Regions from separate parts of the Vibrio metoecus genome, predicted to be linked through region 1. Evidence: predicted binding sites of a transcription regulator. Region 1 holds the regulator's gene; each other region holds the start of a gene.
The links. Region 1 encodes MetJ, which represses methionine synthesis genes. Its sites were predicted from a motif close to TTAGACNTNTANANGTCTAA; they were not measured.
Positions count from the first base shown of each region.

Region 2: metK (methionine adenosyltransferase) is a predicted target of MetJ. The motif match lies at 2,149-2,168, and genes of this name have one in related genera.
Region 3: metA (homoserine O-acetyltransferase MetA) is a predicted target of MetJ. The motif match lies at 2,613-2,632, and genes of this name have one in related genera.

Region 1 covers NZ_CP035686.1:39,270-44,138, reverse strand. The annotation lists gene rpmE (50S ribosomal protein L31) at 1-208, shown strand, start outside; gene tnpA (IS200/IS605-like element IS1004 family transposase) at 381-818, shown strand; gene EPB59_RS00180 (malic enzyme-like NAD(P)-binding protein) at 1,141-2,418, shown strand; gene metJ (met regulon transcriptional regulator MetJ) at 2,529-2,846, opposite strand; gene EPB59_RS00170 (O-succinylhomoserine (thiol)-lyase) at 3,111-4,277, shown strand; gene EPB59_RS00165 (bifunctional aspartate kinase/homoserine dehydrogenase II) at 4,290-4,869, shown strand, end outside.
Region 2 covers NZ_CP035686.1:2,299,826-2,304,694, forward strand. The annotation lists gene tkt (transketolase) at 1-1,917, opposite strand, end outside; gene metK (methionine adenosyltransferase) at 2,247-3,404, shown strand; gene EPB59_RS10395 (SprT family zinc-dependent metalloprotease) at 3,526-4,014, shown strand; gene xds (extracellular deoxyribonuclease Dns) at 4,142-4,837, shown strand.
Region 3 covers NZ_CP035686.1:1,148,557-1,153,425, forward strand. The annotation lists gene rlmF (23S rRNA (adenine(1618)-N(6))-methyltransferase RlmF) at 1-445, shown strand, start outside; gene EPB59_RS05230 (hypothetical protein) at 518-739, shown strand; gene pilW (type IV pilus biogenesis/stability protein PilW) at 745-1,458, opposite strand; gene metA (homoserine O-acetyltransferase MetA) at 1,642-2,583, opposite strand; gene EPB59_RS05245 (ATP-binding protein) at 2,723-3,097, shown strand; gene EPB59_RS05250 (ABC transporter permease) at 3,101-4,249, opposite strand; gene EPB59_RS05255 (ABC transporter permease) at 4,246-4,869, opposite strand, start outside.

The sequences.
Region 1 (4,869 bases):
TATCCACCCAGAATACAAAGCAGTAAACGCAACTTGTTCTTGCGGCAACTCTTTCGTTTTCAACTCTACTCTAGGTAAAGATTCAATGCACCTAGACGTATGTGACAAGTGCCACCCATTCTACTCTGGTAAGCAACGTATCGTTGACACCGGTGGTCGTGTTGAGCGCTTCAACAAGCGTTTCGGCGCACTGTCTGCGAAGAAGTAATTTCTGCTTTACGCAAGATTTTGAAAAAGGACGCTTCGGCGTCCTTTTTTCATTGTCATCCCTAAACCACCGCTTTTAGCGGTGGTGATTGTCCCTAAGGGCTTTTGCCCGAAAATGCGCCCATGTTAGAAGACAAACTCTTATTCACCATAAGTAAGAGGATTCAAATAACATGGGCGACTACAGAAGTTCATCACACGTCTATTGGCGTTGCAAATATCATATCGTTTGGACACCAAAATTTCGTTTTAAGATCTTAAAAGGTAATGTAGCTAAAGAGCTAAATCGTTCGATCTACATTCTTTGTAATATGAAAGATTGTGAAGTTTTGGAACTCAATGTTCAGCCAGATCATGTCCACTTAGTTGCGATAATTCCGCCCAAAGTATCGATTTCGACGTTGATGGGAGTTTTAAAGGGTAGGAGTGCAATTAGGCTATTCAACAAGTTTCCACATATCAGGAAAAAGTTATGGGGAAATCATTTTTGGGCGCGAGGCTATTTTGTGGATACGGTAGGTGTAAATGAAGAAATCATTAGACGGTATGTACGGCATCAAGACAAAAAAGAGCTTGAGCAAGAGCAGCAGTTAGAGTTATTGAGAGAGTAACAGCGTCGTGGCCCCCTTTTAGGGGGCTTATATTAAAACCGCCTTCTAAGAAGGCGGATTTTTATATTCTGTATTCTGAAAGGAGTGATAAGATTCACCACCATTATCAATACCGATTTTTTCATTCACTTACCTGCATATAAAACGCTTTTAAGCGGCACATTCTGGCTATTTCTTCTCCGCATTTCACATTTTCACTGGTCTTATCAGCAAGATCTTCGCTTTTTTTGTACGCTTTGCTCAGTGTCTAACCTAGGCAGCTTGCAAGACATACATTAGAATTTGTGACCTTTCCCATAAATAACTATAAGAGAACAGCCCTATGTCCGATGACAATCACCTCAACCCAACTCCTGAAGAACAATTTCGCCAACGTGCTCTCGATTACCATGCTTACCCAACCGCGGGCAAAATTGGTATTGCGCTGACCAAACCTGCTGATTCAGCTGCCGATCTTGCGCTGGCTTATAGCCCTGGCGTAGCAGAGCCGGTTCGTGAAATCGCACAAAACGTGGAAAATGTGTACAAGTACACCGCGAAAGGTAACACCGTTGCAGTCATTTCTAACGGCACTGCGATTTTAGGATTGGGCAATTTGGGACCGATGGCTTCTAAGCCTGTCATGGAAGGCAAGGCGCTGCTGTTTAAACGCTTTGCAGGACTGGATTCGATTGATATTGAAGTAAAACACCGCACCATCGATGAATTTGTTGATACGGTAGCCAACATTGCGGATACCTTCGGTGGCATTAACTTAGAAGACATCAAAGCCCCAGACTGCTTTGAAATTGAACGCCGCCTGATTGAACGTTGTGATGTGCCAGTGTTCCACGATGACCAACACGGTACCGCGATTGTGACTGCTGCGGGCATGCTCAACGCATTAGAGCTACAAGGTAAACAGCTGAAAGACTGTATGATTGTCTGTCTTGGTGCAGGGGCTGCTGCGGTAGCGTGTATGGAGCTACTGATCAAATGCGGTGCAATGCGTGAGAAGATTTACATGCTGGATCGCAAAGGCGTGATCCACACGCGCCGTGACGATCTCAACGAATACAAACAGCTGTTTGCCAACAACACGGATAAACGCACACTGGAAGATGTGATTGCGGGAGCGGATCTGTTCTTAGGCGTATCAGGCCCTAACCTGCTACCAGCGGAGGCACTCAAACTGATGGCCGACAAGCCTGTGGTGTTTGCGTGTTCCAACCCAGATCCTGAAATCAAGCCAGAAATTGCTCATCAAGTGCGTAACGACATGATCATGGGGACTGGTCGCAGCGACTATCCAAACCAAGTTAACAACGTGCTCTGCTTCCCGTTCATTTTCCGCGGAGCATTGGATGTTCGTGCGAGTGAGATCAATGACCAGATGAAATTGGCTGCGGTAGACGCCATTCGCCAACTGGCGAAAGAGCCAGTACCTGCGGAAGTATTGGCAGCCGCTGGCGTTGATAAGCTGAGTTTCGGTATTGAGTACATCATTCCAAAGCCGATGGACCCACGCCTATTGCCACGCGTAGCACGTGCAGTCGCGGAAGCGGCAGTGGAATCAGGCGTTGCTCGTATCCCAATGCCAGAAAACTACATGCAGGCTTAATCTGCTTGTTTATGTTGATAAACAGTCGATAAAAAAAGCCCCTCAGTTATATGAGGGGCTTTTTTATGAGCGTTATCAGTTCGCTTAGCGAATTGCGCTAACGAACACCATTACTCATCGTAAGATTCGAACTCAATACCCATTTCGGTCATCAAACGTTTGGCTTCGGCAGGAATGTCATCAGGGCGATCTTTACGCAGGTCTTCATCCGTCGGCAAAGGCTGGCCAGTGTAGGCATGCAAGAAGGCTTCACACAGCAATTCACTGTTGGTTGCGTGACGTAAGTTATTGACTTGACGGCGTGTTCTCTCATCCGTTAGCACTTTGAGAACTTTCAGCGGAATGGATACCGTGATTTTTTTTACCAACTCGCTCTTTTTCCCATGCTCTGCATAGGGGCTGATGTATTCGCCATTCCAGTCTGCCATTGCGCACCTTCGTTATTGTGGTTCGAATCGAAATTTCAAAGGCCCTAATTTTAGCGGGATTTACTGCCATAAGCAAAGACATATAGACGTCTAGAAGTGTTGACGTCTTTATTTAACATCAGTAAAGTGTCGAGTAATTTATGGGCAACAAAATGTGAGCCCATATGAGGTCACGTTGTCATAAGACAACCCTCTCTGCTGCTTTGAGCAGGAAAGGTATATGATGACGCACTCTAGGACAGAATAGCCAGCAAGGAAAACTCCATGACCACACGCAAGCCAGCCACCATTGCGGTTCGTACCGGGATTGAATCGGACACTCAATACCATGCCGTTGTGCCCCCTATTTATCTTTCGACCAACTATGGTTTTCCCGCATTTGGCGAAGTACCTAAATACGATTACACCCGCTCAGGCAACCCAAACCGTGGTTTGTTAGAACAAACCCTGTATGAGCTTGAATGTGGTGAAGGTGCGGTGGTGACCAACTGTGGTACTTCGGCCATCAATTTGTGGGTCACGGCGTTGTTAGGCCCAGAAGATCTGATTGTGGCACCACATGACTGCTATGGCGGTACTTACCGTTTGCTCAACACTCGTGCTAAAAAAGGCGACTTCAAAGTGCAGTTTGTCGACCAATCCAACGAACAAGCACTCACGCAAGCCTTAGCACGCAAACCAAAGTTGCTGTTGATTGAAACCCCCTCCAACCCTTTAGTTCGCGTGGTGGACATCGCTCATCTTTGTCAGTTAGCGAAAGCGCAAGGTACTTTGGTGGCGGTCGATAACACCTTCTTAACTCCAGTATTCCAAAAACCGCTCACCTTAGGCGCGGATTTTGTTCTGCACTCCACCACCAAATACATTAACGGTCACTCCGATGTGATTGGTGGTGTGTTGATCTGTAAAAGTAAGCAACATGCGGAAGAGCTAGCTTGGTGGGGCAACTGTTTAGGTTCAACCGGTACTCCATTTGATAGCTACATGACCTTACGTGGCATTCGCACGCTAGGCGCGCGGATGCGCGTACATGAAGAGAGCGCGCAACAGATTTTGGCTTATCTACAGACTCAATCATTGGTTGGCAAAATTTACCATCCAAGCCTACCCAACCACCCAGGCCATGAAATTGCGAAAAAACAACAATCAGGCTTTGGCTCTATGCTCAGTTTTGAATTTGCCGGCAGTTTTGAGCAACTGAAATTCTTTGTAGGCAAGTTGGCGCTGTTTTCACTGGCGGAGTCACTTGGTGGGGTAGAAAGCCTGATTTGCCACCCCGCCTCCATGACTCATCGTGCGATGGGTGAAGAAGCATTAGCCGAAGCTGGAATTTCACAGCAGTTGCTGCGCCTTTCCGTCGGTCTTGAAGATGCCTCAGATCTGATTGCCGATCTTGACCAAGCCTTTCAGCAAACTCTTTCAGCGAATTAAGGAGACCTGTGAATGACTCACGCTCGTCAACTGCATAAATTTGGTGGTAGTAGCCTTGCCGACCCAGAATGTTATCTGCGGGTCACGAAAATTCTTAAAAGTTATTCGAAGAGTGAAGATCTGGTGGTGGTCTCTGCGGCTGGCAAAACCACGAACCGTTTGATCAGTTTTGTCGAAGCACTCAGTAAAGATGGCCGAGTTGCCCATGAAACTTTACATGCACTGCGCCAATATCAGTCCGATTTGATCACCAAGCTACTGACCGCCGAAACGGCCGAACCGCTATTGAACCAATTGCAACAAGAGATCAGCGTGTTAGGCGAGCTCACCGCCCCTCTTAGCAATGCGCAATACGCTTGGGTACTCGGACATGGCGAGCAATGGTCGGCACGTTTACTCGCCGCATTGTTAAATCAGCAAGATTTACCGGCAGTGGCACAAGATGCCCGTGCATTCTTACGTGCCGAAGCGGGAACACAGCCGGAAGTGGATCGCGCGCGCTCTTACCCGCTCCTGAAAGCCGTGTTGGCACAACATACCCAGCGCCGCGTGGTGATCACCGGTTTTATGGCGCAAAACGAACAGGGCGATA
Region 2 (4,869 bases), 650 kb from region 1:
TGATTCACCAAAGCTGGTCATACCGATGATGCGACCGCCAAAGCCGACGTACTTGTACCAGAAGTCGGCAATGCCCGCTTCAATCGCGATACGCTTGGTGACTGCAGATGGCAGAACGGCTTCACGGTAGGCTGCATCTTGCTTATCAAATGCGTCGGTCGATGGCATAGAGACCACGCGAACCGCTTTGCCTTCGGCGCTCAGTTGCTCGTAAGCGGCAACCGCGAGTTCAACTTCAGAGCCTGTTGCAATCAGAATGAGTTCAGGTTGACCTGCACAATCTTTCAGGATGTAACCACCTTTGGCGATGTTCGCGACTTGCTCTGCGCTGCGTGGTTGCTGCGCGAGGTTTTGACGCGAGAAAATCAGCGCAGATGGCGCATCTTTACGCTCAATCGCCAGTTTCCACGCCATCGCTGATTCTACTTGGTCACATGGGCGCCATGTGCTCATGTTTGGTGTCATACGCAGGGAAGCGATTTGCTCAACCGGTTGGTGGGTTGGGCCATCTTCACCCAGACCGATAGAGTCATGGGTGTACACTTGGATGTTTTGCACTTTCATCAGTGCTGCCATACGCATCGCGTTACGCGCGTATTCCATAAACATCAGGAAGGTCGCGCCGTAAGGCACAAAGCCACCGTGCAGCGCGATACCGTTGATGATGGCGGTCATACCAAACTCACGCACACCGTAGTGGATGTAGTTGCCTGAGAAGTCTTCTGCTGTGAGAGACTTAGAGCCAGACCACATGGTGAGGTTAGAAGGCGCTAGGTCAGCTGAGCCGCCCATAAATTCTGGCAGCAGTTTGCCGAACGCTTCCAGCGCATTTTGTGATGCTTTACGCGATGCGATGTTGGCAGGGTTAGCTTGTAGGTTGGCGATAATCTCGCTGGTTGCTGCTTCCCAATTCGCTGGCAGCTCACCGGCTACGCGGCGCTTGTATTCAGCAGCTTCGGCTGGGTAAGCTTTCGCGTAAGCGGCGAATTTCTCATCCCAAGCGGCTTCTTTGCTTGCGCCTGCGGCTTTGGCATCCCACTCTGCGTAAATGTCAGCTGGGATTTCAAATGGAGCATATTCCCAACCCAAGAATTCACGCGCGGCTTTGATTTCATCGTTGCCCAGAGGAGCGCCGTGACAGTCGTGTGAGCCCGCTTTGTTTGGTGAGCCGAAACCGATGATGGTTTTGGTACAAATCAGCGTTGGGCGAGAGGTTTCTGCTTTCGCCGCTTCAATCGCAGCGTTAATTGCATCTGCATCGTGGCCATCAACCGCAGGGATCACATGCCAGCCGTACGCTTCAAAACGTTTTGGTGTGTCGTCTGAGAACCAGCCTTCCACGTGACCGTCGATAGAAATACCGTTGTCATCCCAGAATGCAATCAGTTTGCCCAGACCCAGTGTTCCCGCCAGTGAACACGCTTCGTGCGAGATACCTTCCATCAAACAGCCATCACCCATGAACACATAAGTGAAGTGGTCAACGATGTCGTGACCCGGTTTGTTGAACTGCGCCGCCAGTGCTTTCTCAGCCATCGCCATACCTACGGCATTAGTGATGCCTTGGCCTAGAGGGCCCGTGGTGGTTTCGATACCCGGTGCGTAACCGTACTCTGGGTGACCCGGTGTTTTTGAGTGCAGTTGACGGAAATTTTTCAAATCGTCAATCGACAGCTGGTAACCGCTCAGGTGCAGCAGCGAGTAAATCAGCATAGATCCGTGACCGTTAGACAGTACAAAACGGTCGCGGTCAGCCCAGTTTGGGTTTTGTGGGTTGTGGTTTAAGTGTGAACGCCACAGTACTTCGGCGATATCCGCCATGCCCATTGGGGCTCCCGGGTGGCCAGAGTTAGCTTTTTGAACGCCGTCCATGCTCAGGGCACGGATAGCATTGGCAAGTTGTTTGCGAGAAGACATGTCGACTCCTAAATGGGAAGTAAGCGAAATGAATGGATGCGGAAAATCAGTGGCGGCTATTGTCGCAAAGCCCCCCTGCTGCTGCAAACGATTTACTGGTGCTTTGCTCCGATTTTGTCACACTTTTTAGCACATTCTCGCTTTGTAGTGGCAAAGCTGACTTTTTTAAGCAAACGTTTGGTTATGGGCTAAACAGAAAAAGAGCTTGTAATTTGAGCGCTCGACACTAGAATAGCCGTCTAGATGTAGAAACGCCTACAAAATGTACGAAATTGATCGGTAGCGCCACTTCATGCCGTTACCGAATAACCACAAATATTGGAGCTATCATGGCGATTAAGCACCTGTTTACTTCAGAATCAGTATCAGAAGGCCATCCAGATAAAATTGCAGACCAGATCTCTGATGCAGTGTTGGACGCAATTCTTGAGCAAGATCCTAAAGCTCGCGTTGCTTGCGAAACTTACGTAAAAACTGGCATGGTGATGGTGGGTGGTGAAATCACTACTTCCGCTTGGGTTGATATCGAAGAGTTAACTCGTCAAACCGTTCGTGAAATTGGTTACGTGCACTCAGACATGGGCTTTGATGCCAACTCTTGTGCAGTACTGAACACCATCGGTAAGCAATCGCCAGACATCAACCAAGGTGTTGATAAAGCCGATCCTAAAGAGCAAGGCGCGGGCGACCAAGGCATCATGTTTGGTTATGCAACTAACGAAACTGAAGTGCTGATGCCAGCACCAATCACCTACGCACACCGTCTGATGCAGCGCCAAGCAGAAGTTCGCAAAAACGGTACGCTGCCATGGTTGCGTCCAGATGCGAAATCTCAAGTGACCTTCCAGTACGACCAAGGCAAGATCGTGGGTATTGATGCCGTGGTTCTGTCTACTCAGCACTGTGACTCTATTTCAACGCCTGACCTGCGTGAAGCGGTAATGGAAGAGATCATCAAGCCTGTTCTGCCAGCAGAATGGCTGAGCAAAGAGACCAAATACTTCATCAACCCAACCGGTCGTTTTGTGATTGGTGGTCCTATGGGTGACTGTGGTCTGACAGGTCGTAAGATCATCGTTGATACCTACGGCGGCGCAGCGCGTCACGGTGGTGGTGCATTCTCTGGTAAGGATCCATCCAAGGTTGACCGTTCAGCGGCTTACGCAGCGCGTTACGTTGCGAAAAACATCGTTGCGGCGGGTATGGCTGATCGTTGTGAAATCCAACTGTCTTACGCAATCGGTGTTGCTGATCCAACGTCTATCATGGTGGAAACTTTCGGTACTGAAAAAGTATCTCAAGAGATCATCATCGAAGCCGTTCGCCAGTTCTTCGACCTGCGTCCATACGGTCTGCAAGAGATGCTGAACCTGCTGCAACCTATCTACAAGAAAACAGCAGCTTACGGTCACTTCGGCCGCGAAGAGTTCCCTTGGGAAGCGACAGACAAAGCCGCGCTGCTGCGTGACTTCGCTGGTCTAAAATAAGCATTATTTCAAGTCACCGCTGACAAACGGCGAGGATTGCAATAGAGTTCAAGGCCCTTTCTCATGAAAGGGCTTTTTTTATGAGTTCGATGATAGGGTTTTTAGAGGTAGAAATTCGCTAATGGTTCGTTTTGATCTGCACTGCCAAGCTGAGCAGAAAATCAAACAGTGTATCGCCACCGCCAGCGAGGCTTTGCAACGCCCTTTTAAACTACCTAAGCTCAACTACCGTTTACGCGGGCGCGCCGCCGGTAAAGCCTATTTACAGCTGTGGGAAATCCGCCTTAATCCGGTGCTGTTTGCCGAAAACGTCGATGACTTCCTCCAGCAAGTGATCCCACACGAAATCGCTCATCTGATTACGTATCAGCTTTATGGACGAGTACGTCCACACGGTGCCGAATGGCAACAAGTGATGAAACAGGTGTTTCAACTCGAACCCAAAACCACCCACACGTTTTCTGTTGCTTCAGTACAGGGCAAAACCTTCCACTACCGCTGTGCGTGCCGCGAATACCCCCTCACCATTCGTCGCCACAATAAAGTGCTGCGCGGTGAAGCCACCTATCGCTGCCAAAGCTGCCAACAAAACTTGATCTACCAAGCCTAACCTTTGATTGACAGAGGCCACCTCTATAGGCTTTGCCTTTCCCTCGCTAAAAACTAACAAAAGCATCAACGACAAAGGTAATTTATGAGTGTTAGACTGATAAAAAACCTACTTATCTACGTCTATCATGCTGATTATCCGTTTAATAACCGCTTTTATGGCGAGCTTGCCTCTCCTCACCTTTGCCGCCCCCATGTCTTTTAGTCATGCGAAAAATGAAGCGGTGAAGATTTACCGTGATCATCCGGTCTCTTTTTACTGTGGCTGCGACATTCGCTGGCAAGGCAAAAAAGGCATCCCTGATTTGGAGAGTTGCGGCTATCAAGTACGTAAAAATGAGAATCGTGCTTCGCGTATTGAATGGGAACATGTAGTCCCAGCTTGGCAATTTGGTCATCAGCTGCAATGCTGGCAACAAGGTGGCCGCAAAAACTGCACTCGTACTAGCCCAGAGTTCAATCAGATGGAAGCCGATCTGCACAACCTCACTCCAGCGATTGGCGAAGTAAATGGTGATCGTTCCAACTTCGGTTTCAGTCAATGGAATGGTGTCGATGGTGTCACCTACGGCCAGTGCGAAATGCAAGTGAACTTCAAAGAGCGCGCAGCCATGCCGCCAGAACGAGCACGCGGGGCAATTGCGCGCACTTATCTGTACATGAGTGAGCAGTACGGTTTGCGACTTTCCAAAGCGCAAAACCAATTAATGCAGGCATGGAACAATCAATATCCGGTCAGCGAATGGGAATGTATCCGTGACCAACGGATTGAAAAAGTGCAAGGCAACTCGAACCGCTTTGTGCGTGAACAATGCCCGAACTGATTGGCAGAATCTCACCCTGCCCCCTTGTATTT
Region 3 (4,869 bases), 1.1 Mb from region 1:
TATTGGGGCGAATGAGCGTTATACGCTGACGACTTGCAACCCGCCTTTTCATGCATCCTTAGCGGACGCTCAACAAGGAACCCAACGTAAGTTGACCAACTTACAGGCAAATCAACGCAAGAAAGGCCGTTTAGCAACGCCAACCTCAAGCCACCCAAGGCTAAATTTTGGTGGTCAGAAAGCCGAGTTATGGTGCCTAGGAGGAGAAGCGGCTTTCATTGGTAAAATGGCGGTAGAAAGCCAGCAGTTTGCCGAACAAGTGCTTTGGTTTAGTTCTTTGATTTCTAAGGGTGACAATGTACGCGGCATGAAAAAACAGCTCGAAAAATTGGGCGCTCAGTCGATACATGTAATAGAGATGGCACAAGGACAGAAGATCAGCCGTTTTGTTGCTTGGAGTTTTCAAAATGCAGAGCAGCGCAAGCTGTGGTGGAAAACAAAGTGATAATCTGTTGTTAACAGACTAGCATTAATCCATAAATGCAGTTCGATCAAAGACTAACAAAGGAGGGGCAAGATGAGAATCGAAGATGTTCCGCTCTATGCACCCTGTCAACCGCACTGGCTGTGTGTTCCTTTTATGAGTGTCTTTACGCTTTTGTTGCTGATTGGGCTTGGTTTTTTTATTCGGGTTATCTATCGCGAATACCAAAAAATTCAGCGCGCTAAAAAGGTACGTCGGCTACGCCGTATTCACTACCGCGATCGCAAAGGCAATGGTCGTCCGACGAATCTTTAATAAACCTAGGATTGTGCCTCCAGTAGTGTTTGGTATTTCTGCTCTAATGCAGAATTACCGGCACGCTTTTCTAGCTCAACCAATAGCTTGAGTGAGGCTTTTTGGTAGCCATAACGTTGATTTAATGCCATTAACCGCAGTCGAGCTTGAGTGTAATCTCCGGCGTCAATTTCCATTTTAGTGAGTTGTAAAATGGACAGTAGCCGATTCGGATCATGATCCACCGCTCGCTTGAAATATTCACGGGCGTTATCATTCTTGCCCGCTTTTAAGGCACACAGTCCCGCGTTCTCGTAACTTGCCGAAATTAGGTAATAATAAGGTTGCTCGACCGCTCGGCGAAAATACTGATCCGCCGTATCATATTCCCCTTGTTTACACAAAAAAGTACCAAAGTTATTCAGTACATTCCCGTTTTTGGGGTGCTGATTTAACGTCGATTGATACATTTTTCGCGCCGAGTCATTTTCTCCCACCATCTCAAAATAGTGAGCCATAGAGAGCTGTGAACGATAATAATGAGGGGCATGTTGCAGCGCTTTTTCTAGGTTTTCACGGGCTTTGATCATGCTGCCATTTTCTAAATAGCCTAAACCAAGGGCAATCCGTGCTTCCGCCATTTCGGTTGGATCGCTTTGTGCTGCAATATCTGATGTTTCGGTTACGGTGACACAGCCGCTTAAGGCCAATATCACACCGACTGCCAACATTCTTTTCATATACCCCTCCACTTAACTATCCCATGATAGGCAATTAAGACAGAAGACCGAGCAATGAGGGTGAAGTCTGCGAGTCAGTTGGCAAATCTTAACGACTTTATCTGCTTGATGTCGCTCGCTATTGCGACCATGTGAGCATGAATTAAGGTATAAAAAAGGCCGCGTAAAGCGGCCCAGAAATGGTTATTCATCTTTGGTGAAGTTTGCTTCGCTGAATTTTTCCAAATCGTACGGTGTTTGTTGGTAAACACAGTAGTTAAGCCAGTTAGAAAATAGCAGGTGTCCATGGCTACGCCAGCTGGCGCAGGGCTTATTATCTGGGTTGTCGTTCGGGTAGTAGTTCACCGGAATTGCAGGACTTAGCCCTTCACCTAAATCGCGCACATATTCGCTATGTAAAGTAAAGGCATCGTATTCTGGGTGTCCGGTTACAAACACGTTGCGTTTGTCTTTCGTTGCCGCAAGGTAAACGCCCGCCACATCGGAAGTTGCGAGAATATCGAGATCAGTATGCTCAGCCAAAAAGTCAGCTTCAAAGTCGGCATAGCGAGAGTGTGGCGCTAAAAAGCGATCATCAAACCCGCGTAAAAGTGGATGAAAAGGTTTGTGAATATCATGGTAATACACACCGGACAATTTCTCTTCACGAGTGCGTTTAGGCAAGTTGTACAGCAGTTTTAGCCCTGCTTGCGCAGCCCAACAGATGTAAAGGGTGGAAGTCACATGTGCTTTCGCCCAACTCATGATGTTTTGTAAATGTTCCCAATACGCGACATCTTCAAACTGCACTAGGCCAAGAGGTGCGCCAGTTATGATCAACCCGTCGAAATTACGGTTTCTGACTAACTCAAACTGACGATAGAAGGTGTTGAGATGCTCTTCAGGGGTGTTTTTGCTTGGGCGATCATCGATGCGCAGCAGCTCAATATCCACCTGTAAGGGGGAATTAGAGAGTAGGCGCAAAAATTGAGTTTCCGTCTCAATTTTTTTGGGCATTAAGTTTAATAGCAACACCTTGAGTGGGCGTATCTCCTGCGTCGAAGCACGTGATTCCGACATAACGAAGATGTTTTCGTTACGTAGCACATCACTCGCGGGTAATTGGTCGGGGATTCTAATCGGCACAGCTTTCTCCCTAAGCTTGATATGGACGTCTAAACATCTAGACTTATAACTCAACCGAAAATTATTGTCGATAGCAAAATGCAACAAACCTCAATCTAAGTTAGTATCTCTCGGCACAATTGACTACTGTGAATCAACTATGCGACCTCACTTAACCCTTATTCGCGGTTTGCCCGGTTCGGGGAAATCAACCTTGGCGAAGACCTTGCCTGCCGTACATCTGGAAGCAGACATGTATTTTGTCAATCCACAAGGTGAGTACCATTTTCGCCCCGAACACTTGGCGCATGCCCATGAATGGTGTCAACAACAGACGGAATACTGGCTGCAACAAGGCAAAGACGTGGTGGTATCGAATACTTTTGTTCGGCATTGGGAGATGGCGGTATACCGAAAACTTGCCCGACAATATCGAGCTAAGCTGACGATTCTGGTGTGTCGAGAACGTTATCAAAACGTGCATGGGGTGGATGAAGCCACTGTCGAACGCATGCGTCAACAGTGGCAAGAGTAGACATTATTGTGGGTGTTTAGCGGTACGCTGGAGATCTCGGCGTAAAAGATAAAACGCCAAACCGCCCCATACCAAAGCCTGTGCCCAAAGGAGTGTCCATTTTGGTGCTATGGTTGACCAACTGGCCGCCATTTGGTTTAAGCCTAGAAAGCCTTGGATTGCCGGCGTGCTTGGGAAGCACTGCGCAAGCCAGACTAAAGGCGCAGGGATCATTTCCAACGGCCAAATAAAACCAGCGGTAAAAATCAGTGGCATCGAGCTAATTAACACCACCAAAGTGACCAGTTCACGTCTTGGAGTCACAGCTCCCAACGCAATACCGACAAAGTTACAGGCTAATAAAAATGGCAAGAGCAGACTGAGTAGATCATTGGGTTTTGCTAACGTATTTACGCCGTGTAAATCAAAGCTAGCTCCGAAATAATAAAGACTCAGCAAGTAGTAGACTGCAACCAGCACAAAACTACGCACTAACAACAGTTTGGCAGGAGCGACTCGACTCCAATAGCCGTGGCCTTGCTTTTGTGTCCCAACCATCAATCCAGCTGCCATGATCAGCGTTTGCTGCAGGATCAATACAAAAACGGCGGGTACGACGTAATCGACATAGCCCATACGTGGGTTAAAAGTGGGTTTCAGGTTGGCACTGGTTGGCGAGAAATGCTGCGCGGCAAACGCCATCGGTTCACCTTCGATGACCAAACGACTGACTTTGGTTTGTGCTGCGAGTGTGCCACCCGCTTGGGCTAAACCTTCAACAATCGTACCGTAAACCAGAAAATAGGAAGCATCGCCCGCATAAGCGAGCGTTGGGCTTTTCCCTAACAATAAGTCTTTGTAGAAATGCTCAGGGATAACCAGTATGCCAGCCACTTTCTTGTCTAAGAAAGCTTGTTTGGCATCGGCAATGGTGTGATCACGCTGAACAATTTTGACTTGCGGCGTGGCATCCACCATCCGCTCCAGTTGAAAACTGGCCTGACTTTGATCGAGATTGACCACAGAAACGGTCTGTTCACGGGGGATCTGCTTGGCGTAAGGCAGCGGGTAGAGGAAAGAATAAAACACCACGCCACCAAAAACGGTCAGCACGACAACAGGGTTGGTGAAGAGTGCTTTTAATTCTGCTTTAAATAGCTCAAATAGGGTCATACGGCAGCTCCCATTTCCCGCGCTAAATGCTTGCGGATCAGAAGTAGAGCCAAACCAAGCGGCAGAAGATAGCCCCACATATTGACCATAGGTTGTAAAGAACTTAAGGCCTCAAGCCCATAGCTCACTTGGTTCACTTGCACTTCAATGTAGTGGCTGATCGGTAACAAATTGCGCCACGCTTGAGCGAGCGTGTTCATATCGCTCGCCGGAAAGGTAATTCCCATAAAGGCAAAACTGGGCGCGGTGAATGCTCCGGCAAAGCTCATTGCACGAGCTGGATCGAGCGTGAGGAAGTAGAAAAATGCCCCCATGATTACGCAAGCGATAACCGTAATGGCTTGTGCAATCAATAATACAGAAAAATGCCCAAACATCGGCCAACGCAGCACATCATAAAACCAAATTAAAAAACCGAGCCCTTGCAGCATAAAAATCGGCAAATAAGGGAGTAGGGTGCGAATTAAATGTCGCAGCGGTGCATCGGCTAGCCATGTCTTCAAGCCATAATGACGATAGTTGGCCGCCAGAATCAAAATAGTGCTGACGACAATCGTGATTTGCCATAAAGCAGGAACAATGGCCGAGACCAGAAATTGTGCGTAGTTGGTATTTTGGTT